DNA from 2 places in the Streptomyces daliensis genome. Region 2 is predicted to be linked to the other one. Evidence: predicted binding sites of a transcription regulator. Region 2 holds the regulator's gene; the other holds the start of a gene.
What was found. Region 2 encodes HrcA, which represses chaperone genes, less so after heat shock. Its sites were predicted from a motif close to TTNGCACTCNGNNNNNCNGAGTGCNAA; they were not measured.
Positions count from the first base shown of each region.

Region 1: a site for HrcA is predicted at 5,396-5,422, ahead of groES (co-chaperone GroES). Genes of this name have one in related genera too.

Region 1 covers NZ_BAAGSO010000069.1:47,174-54,369, forward strand. The annotation lists gene tsaD (tRNA (adenosine(37)-N6)-threonylcarbamoyltransferase complex transferase subunit TsaD) at 1-955, shown strand, start outside; gene ACYVOO_RS15855 (hypothetical protein) at 952-1,224, shown strand; gene ACYVOO_RS15860 (hypothetical protein) at 2,330-3,415, shown strand; gene ACYVOO_RS15865 (lamin tail domain-containing protein) at 3,608-4,063, shown strand; gene ACYVOO_RS15870 (class I SAM-dependent methyltransferase) at 4,081-5,328, opposite strand; gene groES (co-chaperone GroES) at 5,573-5,881, shown strand; gene groL (chaperonin GroEL) at 6,107-7,196, shown strand, end outside.
Region 2 covers NZ_BAAGSO010000057.1:59,888-67,083, forward strand. The annotation lists gene hemW (radical SAM family heme chaperone HemW) at 1-829, opposite strand, end outside; gene ACYVOO_RS11940 (DUF3097 domain-containing protein) at 941-1,843, opposite strand; gene ACYVOO_RS11945 (MBL fold metallo-hydrolase) at 1,893-2,702, opposite strand; gene hrcA (heat-inducible transcriptional repressor HrcA) at 2,927-3,943, shown strand; gene dnaJ (molecular chaperone DnaJ) at 3,944-5,077, shown strand; gene ACYVOO_RS11960 (nitronate monooxygenase) at 5,302-6,402, shown strand; gene ACYVOO_RS11965 (16S rRNA (uracil(1498)-N(3))-methyltransferase) at 6,399-7,154, shown strand.

The DNA of each region.
Region 1 (7,196 bases), on a different contig from region 2:
CCGCGCGCACCTGGAGGCCATGGTCCCCACCATCGAGCGGGCGCTGCGCGAGGCGGGCGTCTCGCCCCGCGACCTCGACGGCATCGCCGTCACGGCCGGGCCCGGACTCGCCGGGGCGCTGCTCGTGGGCGTCTCGGCGGCGAAGGCGTACGCGTACGCGCTGGGCAAGCCGCTCTACGGCGTCAACCACCTGGCATCCCACATCTGCGTCGACCAACTGGAGCACGGCGCGCTGCCCGAGCCGACGATGGCGCTCCTCGTCTCCGGCGGGCACTCCTCGCTGCTCCTCGCGCCGGACATCACCTCCGACGTGCGTCCCCTCGGCTCGACGATCGACGACGCGGCGGGCGAGGCGTTCGACAAGGTGGCCCGCGTGCTCAACCTGGGCTTCCCCGGCGGCCCGGTGATCGACAAGTACGCGCGCGAGGGCGACCCCCGGGCCATCGCCTTCCCGCGCGGCCTCACGGGGCCGCGCGACGCCCCGTACGACTTCTCCTTCTCCGGCCTCAAGACGGCCGTCGCACGCTGGATCGAGGCGAAGCGCGCGGCGGGCGAGGAGGTGCCGGTGCGGGACGTGTCCGCCTCCTTCCAGGAAGCCGTCACGGACGTGCTCACCCGCAAGGCCATCCGCGCCTGCAAGGACGAGGGCGTGGACCACCTCATGATCGGCGGCGGGGTCGCGGCGAACTCGCGGCTGCGCGCCATGGCGGAGGAGCGCTGCGCCGATGCGGGCATCACGCTCCGCGTGCCGCGTCCCAAGCTGTGCACCGACAACGGCGCGATGGTCGCGGCGCTCGGCGCGGAGATGGTGGCCCGCAACCGCGCCGCCTCCGACTGGGACCTCCCCGCCGACTCCTCCCTGCCGGTGACCGACCCCCACGTGCCGGGACGCGGCCACAGCCATGACCATGACCACGTGCACGAGCTGAGCCGGAAGAACCTGTACTCCTCATGACCGTCGCGCTGATGTGGGAGGCCAAGGCCACCCCGGGCCACGGCCCCGACCTGCTGGCCTGGACCCGCACCCACGCCCCCGCTCACGACCACGACACCCCACCGGGCCCCGAGCCGCTGCGCCGCGAGACGTTCACGGCTCCGGGGGACCGCGTCCTGGTCATCACCTGGTGGGACGCGCCCTACGACGCCGAGCTGCCCGAACTCCCGGACCCGCCCCCGGAGTTCGCCGCACGCCCGGTACACCGCTGGCGCTTCGAACGCGCGTAGCGCTGCGCGGGGCTGTTGGCCGTTTTTCGGGTGCGGGCCGGTGGCTTCGGCGCGGCGTGTGGACCGGTAGTACGCGGCTGGCGCCGCGTGATTCCGGGTTTCCACCGTGGTTGTGGGGTTGCTGTGTGGTGGGGGTCGGCGCCGCGCCGGGGTGTCTCCTCGGGCGTAAAGGTATGTTTCTCGGCTTTCGGCCGGTGACTTGCTCGCCCTGCGGGGACACCCCGCCACACCACCTCCCACCCGGTGGCCAACTATCCGCCGGTGACCACTCCCGTTGTCACCACGCTGTGGACCGGCACCGTGCCAGAGGAGCCCAGCTCAGCCACCCCTGTTGTGGGCAGGCGTTCCGCATGGCGAGCGGGCACCTCCCAGCGGTAGCTGGGGGAGCGTGGGCACAACCCACCCACCGGCCCGCAGCACGCGAACGAACCCCTGAGGGGCAATCGGCTGGGCGCACCCTGCGCCGGGGGTGTTGTGCGGGACGGTCGGCCCGTGAAGTGGGGACCGTAGGGTCCCGCGCTGGATTTGTGCCGCCGCACGTCATGGAGTCGGCCCCGGCGGACTCGGAGTGGCAGTGGGCCACCGGCGGGACGGGGGCGTGGTGGGGTGTCCCCGCAGGTCGAGAAAGTCACCGGCGTAAAGCCGACAACGAAAGCTTCACGCCGAGGAGACACCCCGGCGCGGCACCGGACACCCCGCACCCACGCGCCCATATCCACGGCCGCAACCAAGAATCACGCGGGACCAGCCGCGAACTACCGGTCCATACGCCGCGCCGAAGCCACCGGCCCGCACCCGCGCAACGACCCCAAGGCGCACCCAGGGACGCCCGCGCCGGGCGACGGCGCCAAAAAGTTGTGGGCAAGCGTCCCGCTGGCGAGGGGGCACCTCCCAGCGTTAGCTGGGGGAGGGTGGGCACAACCCGTGCCACTGGCCTGAGCATCGCTGACGAAACCTCAAGGGGCACCCACAGAGTGCACCCCCAATGAACCGGGCGCCCCGTGAAGCCATCACCGCGCACCCCGTGAAGGGGAGCGGACCAGTGAAGGGGGGAACCCTGGGTTTCACAGAGCGATCGCTCGGCGTGCCGGTCCGCGTGGCGGTCGTGCCGAGCACGCCCGAGGACGAGTCGGGCGGCGACAGCGCGCTCCTCGCCGGGAAGCTGCACGAGGCGCTGGACGAGGAGGGCGTCTATGTCGTCGCGGGACCGTCCGGTGACGCGTACGAAGTCGTCAACTACGGCGCCAGGCTGGACGACGAGGAGCTGTACGCGTACACCGAGTCCATCGGCCATGGCGATGGCGCGAACGCGAAGAAGCCCGGGCTCTACGACGGGCTCGACGCGCTGCTCACCCACATCGACGGGACCCGTCCCGGCCCGCCGGGTGAGCCCCGCCTCGATCCGGTCCCGGCGGAGGACCCCGTCGCGCAGGAGGCGCTGCCGGCGCTGTACTCGGGCGCGTTCTGGGGCGGCCTGGCGCTGGGGCCCGTCGGCGCCCTCGCGGCGCTCGGTCTGACGGCGGCGGCGTTCGCGGCGGCCGGGCGCATACGGCGCCGGCGCTCCGGAGGGGCCAGGCCGGACCCGGGCGAGGCGATGAGCGCGCCCGCGCTGCCCGGCACCGGCTGGCTCCGCAGGGCCGCGCGCCGCGAACGCGACTGGCTGGAGGCGGACTTCGCGCGCACCGACGGCGAACTGCCCGACGTCGGACTGCCCGAGGCCGCACGCACCCGCGTCCGGGCGTACCTGGACACGGCGGCCCTCCTCCTGGGCAGGGAGGGGGAAGGGCAGCACGGGCCTGACCAGGACCCGCCGACCCTCGCGGCGGCCCTCGCCCTGCTGCGCGCCGGACGGGCGGTCCTCGACGCGGGGCACGGACAGACCGTGAGCGCCACCCTGTGCGCGCTCAACCCGCTGCACGGGCCCGCCACCGCGAGCGGCAGGTTCGCCCACCCCGACGACACCAGCGCCCGCAACCGGCCGGTGTGCCCGTCGTGCCACGAGGCGCTGGCCGATCCCGTCAAGTCGCTGACGGCGCCCGTGGACCGGCTGCTGCGGCTGCGCGAGGAGCGGTCAGGGCCCTTCGTGCCCTTCGACCGGCTGTCCGGTTCTCTCGGCGCTGCTTCCAGCGCGGGCGCGGTCTCCGTCGACCGGCTCGTCGATCAGGTGAGGGAGCGCCTGAACGTCCACTGACCCCGCCCGCGCGATGGTTTCACCCGGACGAGTGAGACGTGGGGAGTGCCGGGGAACACGCCGAGAAGGCGGAGGGCGCCGGTACGGATGTGACCGATTCTCCGTAAGTGTGCGGACACAGGGGATGTTGCGGCTTAAAGTATCGATCCTGCCCGGCGTGCGAAGCCGGGCCGTGTCCTAGGGGGGACCACCATGAAGATCCGGCATGCCCTGATACCGGCGACGGCGGCGGGGGCCGCCGCCGTGCTCGCGCTCACGCTCGCTGCGCCCGCGCAGGCGGCCTCGGCCGTCCAGTTCCGCTACTTCCGCTACGACTCGCCCGGCAGCGACAGGGGCGGCAACTCCAGCGTCAACGCCGAATATTTCACCCTGAAGAACGTCTCCAGCAGGAGCGTCAGCCTCAAGGGCTACACGGTGAAGGACAAGACGGGCTACAAGTACACCTTCGGCACCTTCACCCTGAAGTCAGGCAAGAGCGTCCGCGTGCACACGGGCAAGGGCACCAACAAGAGCACCGACCGCTACTGGGGCCGTAGCTGGTACGTGTGGAACAACAGCGGGGACAAGGCCACGCTGCGCTCCGCCTCCGGCAGCTCCCTGGACACCTGCTCGTGGAGCCGCACGGGGAGCGGCTACAAGAACTGCTGAGCCAGTCCGACGGCCGCTCACGCCGCCCGTGCCGCCGGGTGCCCCAGCAGCGTCATCGGGGCACCCGCGACGCGGGTGAGGAAGACGGTGCAGGCGTGCGGCCCCTCGGGCTTCAGCTTCCGGCGGAGTTCCTCGGGCTCGACGGCGGAGCCCCGCTTCTTCACGGTGACCACGCCCACCCCGCGCTCCCGCAGCAGGGCGCGCAGCTTCTTGACGTTGAAGGGCAGCACGTCGGTGATCTCGTAGGCGGTCGCGTACGGCGTCGGGACCAGCGCGTCGGACGTCACATACGCGATCGTCGGATCGAGAAGACGGCCCTCGACCCGTGCCGCGACCTCGGAGACCAGGTGCGCCCTGATCACGGCGCCGTCCGGCTCGTACAGATAGCGCCCGACGTCCCCGGGTTCCGGGTCGGGGAGCCCGGTCCCCGGCAGGGTGTCCCCGCCGGGCAGCAGCGTCGCCCGGAAGAGACCGTCCGCCAGCCCCGCGCCGAACCAGAGCACGGCCTCCTTCACGTCGCCGCCGTCCGAGATCCACTCGGCCTCGGCGTCGGACGGCACGACCTCGTGCGGGATGCCGGGCGCGACCTTGAGCGCCGCGTGCGAGACGCGACGGGTGACCTCGACGGCCCAGCTCAGCGGGGGCGAGTACGCCTCGGGATCGAAGATACGGGCCCCGCCGCGCCCCGCGCCGCCGCCCTTCCCGGAGCCGCCCCGTCCGCCCTGTCCGCCCCGCCCCGAGCCGCGCCGCGCGGGGTCCACGAAGACCGCGTCGTACCCCGAGATGTCGGTCTCGGTCACGTCCTCGCACCGCACCTCGATGCGGTCGGCCAGCCCCAGGGCCTCGGCGTTGGCCCTGGCCACCGCGCAGGTCAGCGGGTCCCGGTCCACGGCCAGCACCGACACCCCGGCGCGGGCCAGCGCGAGCGCGTCGCCGCCGACACCCGAGCAGAGGTCGGCCAGCCGCCGCACGCCCAGTTCCCCGGTGAAGCGGCGGGCCCGGTGCGCCGCGACGCTCGCGCGGGTCGACTGCTCCAGGCCGTTGGGCGTGAAATACATCCGCGCCGCGTCCTCGGTACCGAACTTCGCCACGGCGCGCTGCCGCAGCCGCGCCTGCGCGAGCGCCGCGGAGACCAGTTCGGCGGGGTGGTCGCGGCGCAGCCTCGTCGCGACGGAGAGTTCGTGCGCCGGGTCGAAGTCGCGCAGCCCGGCGAGGAGGGACTGCCCCTCGTCGCCCAGGAGCCGGGAGAAAGCGTCAAGATCCACGCCTCCATTCTCCCTGGCGGAATTCCCTTGCCACGTCCCGGCGCCGACGGGGGGCGCGGGCGGCTCGCTGGCACTCTGGTTGACGGAGTGCTAACCGCGGCATAATCTCAACCTTGGCACTCTCCCCTGGTGAGTGCCAGCTAGTCGCGACAGGCAGATCCGGCACCCGCGACGACGGATCTACCAGGTCGCCACCCCAGACATATGACCCCGTGATGAGATCTCCGAAGGGGGAGGTCGGATCGTGACGACCGCCAGCTCCAAGGTTGCCATCAAGCCGCTTGAGGACCGCATTGTGGTCCAGCCGCTCGACGCTGAAGAGACCACGGCCTCTGGCCTGGTCATCCCGGACACCGCGAAGGAGAAGCCCCAGGAGGGCACCGTCCTTGCCGTGGGCCCGGGCCGCTTCGAGGACGGCAACCGCCTGCCGCTCGACGTCAAGGTCGGCGACATCGTGCTGTACAGCAAGTACGGCGGTACCGAGGTGAAGTACAGCGGCGAGGACTACCTCGTCCTCTCGGCTCGCGACGTTCTCGCGATCGTCGAGAAGTAATTCACCTGTAAGGCCACCGGCCATGGGCCCAGGCCCGACGGCCGTCGGCCCGAAGCGGTCATCGAGGCTTTCCGAAGCCGCGAAGCCGGAATATTGCTTCTGATCCGCGCCCTGGTTCCCGCATCCGAATACGAGATGGCCGGGGCCAGGGCGCGGTTCGTTTGAGCGATGGCGGCTGCCGTGTCCGGCGGCCGAGGATCGCAACGAAAGGACTTAACAGCTCCCATGGCGAAGATCCTGAAGTTCGACGAGGACGCCCGTCGCGCCCTTGAGCGCGGCGTGAACAGCCTTGCCGACACGGTCAAGGTCACCATCGGCCCCAAGGGTCGCAACGTCGTTATCGACAAGAAGTTCGGCGCCCCGACCATCACCAACGACGGCGTGACCATCGCCCGTGAGGTCGAGGTCGAGGACCCCTACGAGAACCTCGGCGCCCAGCTCGTGAAGGAGGTGGCGACCAAGACCAACGACATCGCGGGTGACGGCACCACCACCGCCACCGTGCTCGCCCAGGCGCTCGTACGCGAGGGCCTGCGCAACGTCGCCGCCGGCGCCTCCCCGGCCGCCCTGAAGAAGGGCATCGACGCCGCCGTCAAGGCCGTCTCCGACGACCTGCTGGCCTCGGCCCAGCCGATCGACTCCAAGGAGGACATCGCCGCTGTCGCCGGTCTGTCCGCCCAGGACAAGCAGGTCGGCGAGCTGATCGCCGAGGCCATGGACAAGGTCGGCAAGGACGGTGTCATCACCGTCGAGGAGTCGCAGACCTTCGGCCTCGAGCTGGACTTCACCGAGGGCATGGCCTTCGACAAGGGCTACCTCTCGCCCTACATGGTCACCGACCAGGAGCGTATGGAGGCCGTCCTCGACGACCCGTACATCCTGATCCACCAGGGCAAGATCGGGTCCATCCAGGACCTGCTGCCGCTGCTGGAGAAGATCATGCAGGCCGGTGGCTCCAAGCCGCTGCTGATCATCGCCGAGGACGTCGAGGGCGAGGCCCTGTCCACGCTCGTCGTCAACAAGATCCGCGGCACCTTCAACGCCGTCGCCGTGAAGGCCCCCGGCTTCGGCGACCGCCGCAAGGCGATGCTGGGCGACATGGCGACGCTGACCGGCGCCACGGTCATCGCCGAAGAGGTCGGCCTCAAGCTCGACCAGGCCGGTCTCGACGTGCTGGGCACGGCCCGCCGCGTCACCATCACCAAGGACGACACCACCATCGTCGACGGTGCCGGCAAGAGCGACGACGTCCAGGCCCGCGTCGCCCAGATCAAGGCCGAGATCGAGTCCACGGACTCGGACTGGGACCGCGAGA
Region 2 (7,196 bases):
AGTTGGAGACCTCGTACCAGGTCAGCCCGGCCGAGGAGAGGATCTCGTCGGCGATGAGGTAGCGGTCGGCGTGCACGTCGTCGTCCGTCATGGGCACCTCGCCGCGACGGATGCGGCGGGCGAGCTGGGTGCCCTCCTCGACGATGAGGGCGTAGGCGGACACGTGGTCGGGCCTGGCCTCCAGGGCGGCGTGGAGGGAGGCCCGCCAGTCGTCGTTGGACTCGCCGGGGGTGCCGTAGATCAGGTCGAGGTTGATGTGCTCGAATCCGGCGGCGCGTGCCTCGGCGGCGGCTTCCTCGGGCCGCCCCGGGGTGTGCGCCCGGTCCAGGACGCGCAGCACGTGCTGCCGGGCGCTCTGCATGCCGAAGGAGACGCGGTTGAAGCCCGCCTCGCGCAGCCGCTCCAGGGAGCCGGGGGTGACGGACTCCGGGTTGGCCTCGGTGGTGATCTCCGCGTCCGGCGCGAGGCCGAACTCGTCGCGGATCGCCGACAGCATCAGCCCGAGGTCCTCGGGCGGCAGCAGGGTGGGCGTGCCGCCGCCGACGAACACCGTGTCCACCTGCCGGGGGTCGTCGCCGAGGACCTTGCGCGCGAGGCGGACCTCCTCGGCGATGTGCGCGGCGTAGTTGTCCCGCGAGGCGAGCGCGCCGCCGGAACCGCGCAGCTCACTGGCGGTGTAGGTGTTGAAGTCGCAGTAGCCGCAGCGGGTGGCGCAGTACGGGACGTGGAGGTAGAAGCCGAGGGGTGCTGCGGGCTCGGCGGCGAGGGCGCTCGCGGGCAGCGAGCCGTCGTCGGGCATGGGCTCGCCATCGGGCAGTGCGGAGGGCATACGTCCATTGTCCGGTACGGGCCGCCCTTCCGCCGCGCCCGCACCCGTGCCGGACGCCGAAGCGGAACCCGCTGGTGAGGTGTCCGGGGCCCGCGCCGGGACCCGGGCCCCTCAAGCGGAGGCGGGGCCGCCCACCGTCACATGGTCGATGAGGTGCTCGACGCGCCCCAGCAGATCGGGTTCCAGATCGCGGTAGCTGTGGACGTGGCCCAGGATGCGCCGCCAGGCGGCACCCGTGTTCTCAGGCCAGCCCAGTGCGCGGCACACGCCGGTCTTCCAGTCCTGCCCCTTCGGCACCCGGGGCCAGGCTTCGATGCCCACGGAGGCGGGCTTCACGGCCTCCCAGATGTCGATGTACGGGTGGCCCACGACCAGCACGTCCTCGCCCGTGACCCGCTCCGCGATGCGGGACTCCTTCGAGCCGGGCACGAGGTGGTCGACCAGTACGCCGAGGCGTGCCTCGGGGGAGGGGCCGAAGGCTTCCACGATCGCGGGGAGGTCGTCGACGCCCTCCAGGTACTCCACGACGACGCCCTCGATGCGCAGGTCGTCGCCCCAGACCTTCTCGACCAGCTCCGCGTCGTGCCGTCCCTCCACATAGATCCGTCCCGCGCGTGCCACCCGGGCCCGCGCGCCCGGCACCGCCAGCGAACCGGAAGCCGTCAGCCTGCGCCCCGTCGGCCCGGAGGCGCCCCCGGGCCCGGAAGCGGAGCCGCCGGATGCGGGGGAGGCGGCAGAGGTGGCGGCCGTGGGCCGTACCAGCGTCACCGGCTTCCCCTCCAGCAGGAAGCCGCGCGGCTCCATGGGGAAGACGCGGTGCTTGCCGAAGCGGTCCTCAAGGGTGACCGTCGGGCCCTCCGCCGTCTTCTCGCACCGGATCACCGCGCCGCAGAAGCCGGTGGTGACCTCCTCGACCACGAGGTCGGGCTCAGCCGGAACCTCAGGGACGGGCCGCCGCTGCTTCCACGGCGGCGTCAGATCGGGGCTGTATCGCTTGCTCGGACCGCTGCGCATGCGCTCATTCTTCACGGCCTCTTCAGCCGTCCGCGAACCGGCGTGCCGCTCAGCCGTCCGCGAACCGCTGTGCCAGCCGCTCGCGTTGGGCGCGTACGAAGTCCGCGCCGACGACGGCGCCGTGCCCCGGCACATAGCGCGCGTCCTCGCCGCCCAGCGCCAGCAGCCGGTCCAGCGCCTGCGGCCAGTGGCCCGGCTGGGCGTCGCGCCCGGCCTGGGGTTCGCCCGACTCCTCCACCAGATCGCCGCAGAAGACGACCTCACGGGCCTCCTCAGCGCCCGTCGAACCCGTCGTCCCCGCCGAACCCCCGGCGCCCGGCACCAGCACCGCCAGATCGTGCCCCGTGTGCCCGGGCCCGACGTTCGCGAGCAGCACCTGCCGGTTCCCGAAGGTGAGGGTGAGTTCGCCGGAGACGGGGTGGTGCGGGCGCACGAGGACGTCCACCGCCTCGGTCGCAGCGTCCGGGGCGAGACCGTGCGCGACGGCGTCGTCGCGCAGCGCCTCGCGCGCTCGCGGGCGCGCCAGCAGCTCGTCCACGCCGACGGCGCCGTAGACCTGCACACCGGCGAACGCGGCCGTGCCCAGCACATGGTCGAAGTGGGGGTGGGTGAGGGCGATGTGCGTCACGGGCAGGCCGAACAGTTCCCGCAGCTCGGAGCGGATGCGTGCCCCCTCGCGCAGGGACGATCCGGTGTCGACGACGAGTACGCCCTCGTCGCTCGCCACGGCGCCCACGGTGGCGTCCCAGCCGGGAAGCCTGCGCCGTACGACGCCGGGCGCCAGCCGCTCCCAGACCGTGTCCGCGCCCGTGTCCGCCGTAGGTCCGTCGTCCGCTCCCTCTTCCCAATGACCCGTCATACGACGACGCTAACGGCAGCCCTCTCCCCGCGCCCGGCCGGCGACTGCCTCACGGGTGCGACGGAAGGGCCGCGATACCGTCAGGTCCGGCCACCCTTGCCCCGGCCATGGTGACCGGCCGTACACTGGCCCGGGGAAAGCTGGCACTCATCCGGTGAGAGTGCCAGGGAATGCCAGGAAGCGGCAGAGAATCCAGACCTACGGCCGGGCGGGAGGTGTGCGCGATGCTCAGTGAACGCAGACTCGAAGTGCTGCGCGCCATCGTCCAGGACTACGTGGGCACCGAGGAGCCCGTGGGTTCCAAGGCGCTCACGGAGCGGCACAACCTGCGGGTGTCCCCGGCCACCGTGCGTAACGACATGGCGGCGCTGGAGGACGAGGGGTACATCGCCCAGCCGCACACCAGCGCCGGGCGCATCCCGACGGACAAGGGGTACCGCCTCTTCGTCGACAAGCTCGCCGGGGTGAAGCCGCTGTCCTCGCCGGAGCGCCGGGCCATCCAGAACTTCCTGGACGGCGCCGTCGATCTGGACGATGTGGTGGGCCGCACGGTGCGGCTGCTCGCGCAGCTCACCCGGCAGGTCGCCGTGGTGCAGTACCCCTCGCTGACGCGCTCGACGGTGCGGCACGTGGAACTGCTCTCGCTGGCGCCCGCGCGGCTGATGCTCGTGCTCATCACGGACACGGGCCGTGTCGAACAGCGCATGATCGATACTCCTGGGCCCATCGGAGAGGCCACCCTGGCCGATCTGCGGGCCCGGCTCAACAGCCGGGTCGTGGGCGAGCGGTTCACGGAGGTCCCGTCCCTCGTGCAGGACCTGCCCGAGGCGTTCGACGCGGACGACCGCGGCTCGATCTCGGCGGTCCTGGCGACGCTCCTGGAGACCCTGGTCGAGGAGACCGAGGAGCGGCTGATGATCGGCGGCACCTCGAACCTCACCCGCTTCGGGCACGACTTCCCCCTGACCATCCGGCCGGTGCTGGAGGCCCTGGAGGAGCAGGTCGTGCTGCTCAAGCTGCTCGGGGAGGCCAAGGACCCGGGCATGACGGTACGAATCGGGCATGAGAATGCCCACGAGGGCCTGAGTTCCACATCGGTCGTATCGGTCGGCTACGGTTCGGGCGACGAAGCAGTCGCCAAGCTCGGCGTGGTCGGACCGACCCGCATGGACTACCCCGGAACGATGGGAGCGGTACGCGCAGTGGCACGTTACGTCGGACAGATCCTCGCGGAGTCGTAAGTGGCGACGGACTACTACGCGGTCCTCGGCGTGCAGCGCGACGCCTCGCAGGACGAGATCAAGAAGGCTTTCCGCCGCCTGGCCCGCGAGCTGCATCCGGACGTCAATCCGGACCCGAAGACCCAGGAGCGGTTCAAGGAGATCAACACCGCTTACGAGGTGCTGTCGGACCCGCAGAAGAAGCAGGTCTACGACCTCGGCGGCGACCCGGCCTCGGGTGCCGCGGGCGGTGGGCCCGGCGGCTTCGGCGCGGGCTTCGGGAACTTCTCGGACATCATGGACGCGTTCTTCGGCACCGCGTCGCAGCGCGGGCCCCGGTCCCGCACGCGGCGGGGCCAGGACGCCATGATCCGGCTGGACATCGATCTGGACGAGGCGGCCTTCGGGACCACCAAGGAGATCCAGGTCGACACCGCCGTCGTCTGCACCACGTGCAGCGGCGAGGGCGCGGCCCCTGGCACCTCGGCGCAGACGTGTGACATGTGCCGGGGCCGTGGTGAGGTCTCCCAGGTCACGCGCTCCTTCCTGGGCCAGGTCATGACGTCGCGCCCCTGCCCGCAGTGCCAGGGCTTCGGCACCGTCGTGCCCACCCCGTGCCCCGAGTGCGCCGGTGACGGCCGCATCCGCTCGCGGCGCAGCCTCACCGTCAAGATCCCCGCAGGCGTCGACAACGGCACCCGCATCCAGCTCGCGGGCGAGGGCGAGGTCGGCCCCGGCGGCGGTCCGGCGGGCGATCTCTACGTCGAGATCCACGAGAACGCGCACCCCGTCTTCCAGCGCAGGGGCGACGATCTGCACTGCACGGTCACCATCCCGATGACGGCCGCCTCGCTCGGCACGAAGGTGCCGCTGGAGACGCTCGACGGGATGGAGGAGGTCGACATCCGGCCGGGCACGCAGTCCGGGCAGTCGATCCCGCTGCACGACCGCGGCATCACGCATCTGCGGGGCGGCGGCCGTGGCCAGCTCATCGTCCACGTCGAGGTGACCACCCCGACGAAGCTGGAGCCCGAGCAGGAGGAGCTGATGCGGCGCCTCGCGAAGCTGCGCGGCGAGGAGCGGCCCACGGGCACGTTCCAGCCGGGTCAGCAGGGCCTGTTCTCGCGGCTCAAGGACGCGTTCAACGGCCGGTGAGGCGCACTAGCGGCGGGCCCGCGAGGGGCCGCCGCGGCGGGTACGTGACGGGTGAGGGCGCGTGGGGGAGCGACACCTCCCAAGACGCCCACTGGCGCCCTCGGACGAGCCGGTCCAGCCCTGTCACCAGCGCGGACACGCACGTCCGCGCTGGTGCCCCGGGGGCCCTCCGCAACGGGCACCTTGCCCGACAGATGACACACGGCGCGTGACAGGATGTAGCCATGCCCTCCGCTGTGACCACGTTGTCCGAGCTGACCGAACACCCGATCGTGCAGGCCCCCATGGCGGGCGGCGTCTCAGGGCCCGAGCTGGCCGCCGCCGTCAGCGAGGCGGGCGGCCTGGGCTCCCTCGCGGCGGGCTACAAGACGCCGGAGGCCATGTACGAGGAGATCAAACAGGTCCGGCGGCTCACCGACCGCGCCTTCAACGTGAACCTCTTCATGCCCCAGCCCCCGACCAGCGACCCCGCCGCCATCGAGGTGTACCGGGACCAGCTCGCGGGTGAGGCGGCCTGGTACGAGACCGCGCTCGGTGACACGGACCGGGGCAGCGACGACGCGTACGAGGGCAAGCTGGCCATACTCTTCGACGACCCCGTCCCCGTCGTCTCCTTCCACTTCGGCTGCCCCACGCGCAGTGTGCTGGAGCGCTTCGCGAAGGTGGGCACCTTCACCGTCGCCACCGTCACCTCGGCCGCCGAGGCCGAGACGGCGCAGTGGTCGGGCATCGACGCGGTGATCGTCCAGGGCGTCGAGGCGGGCGGCCACCAGGGCACGCACCGCGACGACCCGCAGATCGACGGCGCCAGCTCGGGCATCGGGCTGCTGTCGCTCGTGACGCAGGTCAAGGAGGCCGTGCAGGTGCCGATCATCGCCGCGGGCGGGCTGATGCGCGGCGGCCAGATCGCGGCCGTGCTGGCGGCGGGCGCGAGCGCGGCGCAACTGGGCACGGCGTTCGTCGTCTGCCCCGAGTCGGGCGCCAGCGAGGTCCACAAGCAGGCGATGACGAACCCCCTCTTCGTCCGTACGGAGCTGACCCGCGCCTTCTCGGGACGCCCGGCGCGCGGCCTGGTGAACCGCTTCATCCGCGAGCACGGCCCGTACGCGCCCGCCGCCTACCCGCAGATCCACTACCTGACGGCCGGTCTGCGCAAGGCGGCGGCCAAGGCGGGCGACCCGCAGGGCATGGCGCTGTGGGCGGGCCAGGGCCACCGGCTGGCGCGCGCGCTGCCGGCGGCGCAGCTCGTGGAGGTCCTGGCGGCCGAGCTGTCCGTGGCCCGCGAGGGCATGGCGGTACGCGGCGGTGCGGGCGGCCTCGCTTGAGCGCCCCGGTCTTCCTCGCCGAAGCGGCCGGGCTGGCCGTCGGCACGGTGGTACTGGAGGGGCCCGAGGGGCGGCACGCCGTCTCCGTACGGCGGCTGCGCGCGGGCGAGGAGATCGTCCTGACGGACGGCGCGGGCACCGGCGCCTACGGCACCGTGGCCGGGGTCGAGGGCAAGGACCGGCTGACGGTGACGGTCACGGACGTGCGGACCGAGCCCGAACCCCGGCCCCGCATCACCGTCGTCCAGGCGCTGCCCAAGGGCGACCGCGGCGAACTGGCCGTCGAGACCATGACCGAGACCGGCGTGGACGTGATCGTCCCGTGGGCGGCGGCGCGCTGCGTGACGCAGTGGAAGGGCGAGCGCGGGCTCAAGTCGCTCGCCAAGTGGCGTGCCACGGCGCGCGAGGCGGGCAAGCAGGCGCGAAGGCTGCGCTTCCCCGAGGTCGCGGACCTGGCCACCACCAAGCAGGTCGGCGCGCTGCTCTCCGGCGCGGCGCTGGGCGCGGTGCTGCACGAGGAGGGCAGCGCGCCACTGGCCACGGCCGCGCTTCCGGGCGACGTGGACGGCGCGGGGGACGGGGGCATCGTGCTCGTCGTCGGGCCCGAGGGCGGGGTCTCGACCGAGGAACTGGCCGCGTTCGCCGAGGCGGGTGCGAAGCCCTGCCGGCTCGGCCCGACCGTGCTGCGCACCTCTACCGCGGGCACGGCTGCCGCGGCTCTGTTGCTGGCCCGTACCGGGCGCTGGGGCTGATGCCGGGCGTCTTCCGCGTGCCTTGCGCCTGTGTGCCTGCCG